DNA from 2 places in the Micromonospora maris AB-18-032 genome. Region 1 is predicted to be linked to the other one. Evidence: riboswitches for the same ligand, from Rfam matches in the RefSeq annotation. Region 1 holds a riboswitch; the other holds the start of a gene.
The links. Region 1 has a riboswitch for ZMP and ZTP ahead of VAB18032_RS18915 (glycine hydroxymethyltransferase). Riboswitches for the same ligand answer to the same signal wherever they lie in the genome.

Region 1 (3,194 bases):
CCACCGCCTCCGTCGACGGCGGCGAGGCCCATGGCGGCGAGGCCACCTTCCTGGTGCTCACACCGCAGGGCGCCACGGTCGACCGGGCGCTGGCCCGGGTGGCCGCCGCCGACGGCACGGTGATCGCCGACTACCGGCAGATCGGCGTGCTGGTGGTCCGCTCCGCCAACCGTGACTTCGTCGCCGACACCGCCGGTGCGGGCGTCGAGTCCGTGGCGTCGACCGCCGGCCTGGGCACCGTGCTCGACGAGGGTCACACCGTCGAGCTGACCACGGGCGAGTTGGCGGCCGTCGGCGGCGACCCGAGCACCGAGCCGCTGTTCGCCCAGCAGTGGAACATGCCGATGATCGACCTGCCGCGGGCCCACACGGTCACCGCCGGCAGCGCCGACGTGGTGGTCGGCGTGCTGGACAGCGGCATCTCCAGCAGCCACCCCGACCTGGCCGGCCAGCTCGCCCGGGACAAGAGCGCCTCCTGCCTCGGTGGCGTCGCGGACACCACCGAAGCGGCCTGGAACCCCACCACCTCCGACCACGGCACCCACGTGGCCGGCACCATCGCGGCCGCCCGCAACGGCGTCGGCGTCACCGGCGTGGCACCGGGCGTCAAGGTGGCCGCGGTGAAGGTCGTCGACAACGAGGGCTACATCTATCCGGAGGCCGCGGTCTGCGGGTTCATGTGGGCGGCCGAGCAGGGGATGCAGCTGACCAACAACAGCTACTACCTCGACCCGTGGGAGCTGAACTGCCGCAACGACGCACGCCAGCGCCCGGTGTGGCAGGCCGTGCAGCGGGCCATCCGCTACTCGCAGAGCAAGGGTGTGCTCACCGTCGCGTCCGCCGGCAACGCCAACCACGACCTGGCGCACCGGTTCGTCGACTCGGGCAGCCCGAACAACGGCACCCCGGAGGTACGCGAGGTCAACGGCGCCTGCCTGGTGCTGCCCGCCCAGGCGCCGGGCGTGGTGACCGTCGCCGCGGTCGGGCCGACCGGGCAGAAGAGCTACTACTCGTCATACGGTCAGGGGGTCGTCGACGTGACCGCGCCCGGCGGCGACAGCCGGATCCGCACCCAGGGCCTGACCCCGACGACCGCCGACGCCATCCTGTCGACCACCTTCAACACCGTGACCCGCATCGACGGCTGGGGTTGGAAGCAGGGCACCTCGATGTCCGGTCCGCACGTCACCGGCGTCGCGGCGCTGGCCCTGTCGGCTCGCCCGGGCATGACCCCCGGGCAGCTGGCGGCGCTGCTGGAGCGCACCGCCGTGCCCCAGCCCTGCCCCGCCGGCGGGTACGACCCGATTCCGCTGCTGCCGAGCGCGACCGACTACACGGCCACCTGCCAGGGCGGTACGCGCAACGGTTTCCACGGCGCCGGCCTCGTCAACGCCTACCGCGCGGTGAAGTGATCGTCGGCGCGGTCCGGCGGCCGAGGGGGACGCCGGACCCCGCCGACGGCCGACGTCGCACCCGGTAGGATCGGCGAGGGCCGTGACTGGCGCGTGGGGATGGAGCACCATCGGGAAGCGGTCCCGTCACAACGACGCACGCCGAGCGCCTGGGCCTTCCGCACATCCACTGGAGGTCGCATGTCGCCCAACGCCGAGTCCACCGCCTTCCGCAGCGCACTGGAGGTCATCCGCTCCGTCGAGCCGCGCGTCGCCGACGCGATCGGCGCGGAGCTTGTCGACCAGCGCGAATCGCTCAAACTGATCGCCAGCGAGAACTACGCCTCACCGGCCACCCTGCTGACGATGGGCAACTGGTTCAGCGACAAGTACGCCGAGGGCACCGTCGGCCGCCGGTTCTACGCCGGCTGCCAGAACGTCGACACCGTCGAGGCCCTCGCCGCCGAGCACGCCCGGGAGCTGTTCGGCGCGGCCCACGCGTACGTGCAGCCGCACTCGGGCATCGACGCCAACCTGGTGGCGTTCTGGGCGATCCTGGCCGACCGGGTGGAGGCGCCGGCGCTCAAGCGGGCGCAGGCCCGGCACGTCAACGACCTGACCGAGGCCGACTGGTTCGCGCTCCGCCGGGAGCTGGGTGACCAGCGGATGCTCGGCATGTCACTGGACGCCGGTGGACACCTCACCCACGGCTTCCGGCCGAACATCTCGGGCAAGATGTTCGACCAGCGCAGCTACGGCACCGACCCGGCGACCGGCCTGGTCGACTACGACAAGGTCGCCGAGGCCGCCCGCGAGTTCCGGCCGCTGGTGCTGGTCGCCGGCTACTCGGCGTACCCACGGAAGGTGAACTTCCGGATCATGCGGGAGATCGCCGACTCGGTCGGGGCGACCTTCATGGTCGACATGGCCCACTTCGCCGGCCTGGTGGCGGGCAAGGTCTTCACCGGCGACTTCGACCCGGTGCCGCACGCGCACATCGTCACCACCACCACCCACAAGTCGCTGCGCGGCCCGCGCGGCGGCATGGTGCTCTGCGGCCCGGAGCTGGCCGAGCAGGTGGACCGGGGCTGCCCGATGGTGCTCGGCGGCCCGCTGCCGCACGTGATGGCCGCCAAGGCGGTCGCGCTGGCCGAGGCCCGCCGGCCCGACTTCGCCGACTACGCCCAGCGCATCGTCGACAACGCCCAGGCGCTGGCCGAGGGCCTGCTGCGCCGGGGCGCCAAGCTGGTCACCGGCGGCACCGACAACCACCTGGTGCTCATCGATGTCAGCGGCTACGGGCTGACCGGCCGGCAGGCCGAGCAGGCGCTGCTGGAGTCGGGCATCGTCACCAACCGCAACGCCGTCCCGCAGGACGTGAACGGCGCCTGGTACACCTCTGGCATCCGGATCGGCACGCCCGCGCTGACCACCCGTGGGCTGGGCTCGGCGGAGATGGACACCACGGCCGAGCTGATCCACACCGTGCTGAGCCAGACCACCGCCGGCGCGAACCCGGACGGCACCGCCTCCAAGGCCAAGTACGTGCTCGACCCGGCCCTGGCCGACAAGGTCAGCCGCCAGGCCGGCGAACTGCTCGCCGGTTTCCCGCTCTACCCGAGCGTCGACCTGGGCTGACCGACGCGGCTTTCCGGCCGGCCCGACGCCGTGCGGCGTCGGGCCGGCCGTTTCTGCGCTGCCGTTCTGCTGCGGGATGCACTGTCTGCCCGGCGGCGGGGCCGCCCCACTCACCCCTGACGCCGCCGGGTCAGGGCGCGCCTCAGTTCAGCGGGCGCTTGAGGT
Region 2 (3,194 bases), 380 kb from region 1:
CCGGTCGAGCGGGCTGGCCTCCACGAGGACCCGCTCACCGGTGCCGATCAGGTACGTGCGCAGCGCAGGATGCTCGTCGAACTTCGCGACGGTGCCGGTCAGCACGATGTCGTAGCGGTGCTGCTCCCACACGTGCTGGTCGAAACCGGTGACCTGCCGGCCCAGCATCTTCGCCGCGTGCGGGTGCGCCGCCGCCAGGACCCGGGCGGCGGTGGCGTGGTCGTCGAAGAGGGTGGCCTTGCGCCACATCATGTAGTGCTCGGCGGTGGCGAAACGCAGCCCGTCGATGGTGAACGGCGCCGACCACCACTGGCTCAGGCAGCCCGCCCCGACGCTGCCGTCGCGCTGTGGCTGGTGGCCCCAGAAGAACAGGAACTTCACCCGGGCACCCGAGCGCATCGCCGCGGTCAGGTCGGCGACGCTGTGTACTGACGTGACCATGTGAGCGAGTCTCCGGCAGCAGGCGTTGCGCCGCACCGCCATTATCGCGGCGCGCCCGCCCCGAGCTGTCCCTGCGTCGGGCTCGACGAGTCGATGAGTCCTTGCAGGGCGGTGCGGGTGCTCAGTAGAGCGGCGATGCGTTCGTCGTACGCCTGCAGGTGTTCGACGAGGGTGGGCACCGCGCAGGGTTCGAGTCGGCCGGGTTCGTGGATGCACCCCAACAGTTCGGCGATCACACGAGTCGGCAGGCCGGCGTCGAGCAGGAGGCGGATGGAGCGGACCTGCTCCACCGCCGAGACGTCGAAGAGCCGCTGCCCGGTCGTGGACCGCTCGGCGGGCAGCAGGCCCTGGTTGTCGTAGTAGCGCAGCATCCGCGGGCTGACCCCGGTGCGCAGGGCCAACTCACCGATGCGCAGCAACTGCCTTCGCTGGCCGTTTGCCTGTGACACTGATGTCAGCTCCTACCGTCCTGGCATGGCTGTCTCGCTCACTCATCTCAACGGTAAGCCCGCCACCGCCGCCGACCTCGCGCCGTTGGCGTTCGCCGGCTACGCCCACTTCACCGCGATGCAGGTCCGCGACCGGGCCGTCCGGGGCCTGGATCTGCACCTGGAGCGGCTGCGTCGGGCCAGCGAGGTGCTGTTCGGCCAGCACCTGTCCACCAGCCGGGTCCGCGAGTACCTGCGCCTGGCCGTCGACGAGGGCGGGCCGGACGCGTCGGTGGCCTGCTTCGTCACCTCCCGGCCGGGGGAGTTCATGGTCGACGACACCGACCCGGCCCTGGACGTGCTGATCAAGCTCACCGACCCGGCCCAGCCGCCGACCGGGCCGATGGCCCTGGACGTCGTGAGCCACCAGCGGCACCTGGCGGGCATCAAGCACGTCGGCGAGGTCGCCAAGACCTGGTACCTCCGGCAGGCCCGAGCCCGCGGCGTCGACGACGCCGTCTTCGAGGACGGTACGGGCCGGCTCAGCGAAGCGACCATCTGGGATCTGGCCTTCTGGGACGGCGAGACGGTGATCTGGCCGCAGGCCGACCTTCTGCCCGGAGTCACCATGCAGATCCTCACCCGTCAGCTTGCCCACCTCGGCGTCGCTCAGCAGACCCGCGACATCCGCCGGGCCGACCTGACCGAGAACCTGGCATGCGTCCTCATGAACTCGTGGACCCCCGCCATTGCCGTCTCCCACCTGGGCGACCGGCAACTCGCCGACGGCACCACCTTCGCGCACCTCCTGCACGAGGCGTACCGGAACGAACCCCCGACCCGGCCCTGACACCTCAGCGCCTGCGGCAAGGTCACGCTCGATCGTGGATCGAGTGGTCATCTCGCGGCTCCGATGCCACTCGATCCCTGATCGAGCGCGATCTCGCGTGTGGAAGGGACGCTGCGCTCTCCACGTGGCGAGGCACGTGCACCTGGGCGTACGCGATGATCGATGTTCGAGCCGGGTATCGTGCGGGGAGGGCGACTGGCGGCACGGGGATGGGTCGGACCATCGGGGAGCCTGTCACGGGAGTCGACCGCCTGGGCTGCCGTTCGGAGGAACCATGCCCAAGACCGCTCGACTTCTCCCCGGCGTACCGGTGGCCGAGGCCGTGTTCGCCGACATCACCCGGCGGGTCGCCGCTCTACGCGAACGAGGCGTCACGCCCAGCCTCGCCACGATCCTGGTCGGTGACGACGATGCAAGCGCCGGATACATCCGGATCAAGCAGCGGCAGGCCCGCCAGCTGGGCTTCGACTCACCCCACCGGCACCTGCCCGCGTACACCACCCAGCACGACCTGCTCGACGTGATCGCCGGTCTCAATGCCGACCCCGACGTGCACGGGGTCCTGCTCCAATACCCGATCCCCGACCACCTGGACTACGACGCCGCCCTCCTGGCATTGCACCCGGACAAGGACGTCGACGGTTTGCACCCGCTGAACATGGGCCGGCTGGCCCTCGGCCTACCCGGTCCGCTGCCGTGCACCCCCGCCGGAATCGAGGCGTTGCTGACACACCATCAGATCTCCGTCGCCGGCCGCGAGGTGGTGATCCTCGGCCGCGGCGCGACGATCGGACGACCACTGGCGATCCTGCTGGCCCAGAAACGCCCCACCGCCAACGCCGCGGTCACCGTCGTCCACACCGGCGTCCCGGACTGGTCGCGCCACACCCGGCGCGCCGACATCCTCGTTGCCGCGGCCGGCGTCCCCGACATCATCCAACCCGAGCACGTCCGCCCGGGCGCGGTGGTGATCGGCGCCGGAGTCCGGTACGCCGGCCGCCGCCTCCTGCCCGACGTCGACGAGGCCTGCGCCACGGTCGCCTCCGCGATCACTCCGCGCGTCGGCGGAGTCGGCCCCACCACCGTCGCCATGCTGTTCCGCAACGCCGTCACCGCTGCCGAACACGCCACCACCTGACGTACACCACCGGACGTTGCGGATGGGGCTGACTCGCGACAGCTCCAGCCACGTTGTCGAGCTTGTCGAGTAGGGAACTGCCCCCGTCACGGATTGCGGCGAGCCGTTCCGCCGTAGAGGTGCACGCGGTGGTCGACATCGCGGTCCGGCTGTCGGTGTACGAAGTGTCCAGGAGTCACCTGGCCGTAGCTGACGTGCACCAGCCAATCCTCGTAGTACCAGCTCGGGCTGCAGGCGCAGCCGGTGAACCGGAAGTTCGCCCGGTAACGGCCGACCTGACCTGTGGTCAGCGTGAACAGGCGAGTGGAGGCGTACGGTCGCGGATAGGCTGCCGCAC

Region 2: another riboswitch for ZMP and ZTP. It lies ahead of VAB18032_RS17210 (bifunctional 5,10-methylenetetrahydrofolate dehydrogenase/5,10-methenyltetrahydrofolate cyclohydrolase); the one in region 1 lies ahead of VAB18032_RS18915 (glycine hydroxymethyltransferase).

What each region holds. Positions count from the first base shown of each region.
Region 1 is NC_015434.1:4,269,064-4,272,257, forward strand. It holds gene VAB18032_RS18910 (S8 family peptidase) at 1-1,412, shown strand, start outside; ZMP/ZTP riboswitch at 1,485-1,574, shown strand; gene VAB18032_RS18915 (glycine hydroxymethyltransferase) at 1,593-3,029, shown strand; gene VAB18032_RS18920 (hypothetical protein) at 3,172-3,194, opposite strand, start outside.
Region 2 is NC_015434.1:3,888,319-3,891,512, reverse strand. It holds gene VAB18032_RS17225 (riboflavin biosynthesis intermediates N-glycosidase) at 1-441, opposite strand, end outside; gene VAB18032_RS17220 (MerR family transcriptional regulator) at 483-890, opposite strand; gene VAB18032_RS17215 (aminotransferase class IV) at 916-1,719, shown strand; ZMP/ZTP riboswitch at 1,901-1,983, shown strand; gene VAB18032_RS17210 (bifunctional 5,10-methylenetetrahydrofolate dehydrogenase/5,10-methenyltetrahydrofolate cyclohydrolase) at 1,994-2,857, shown strand; gene VAB18032_RS17205 (hypothetical protein) at 2,944-3,194, opposite strand, start outside.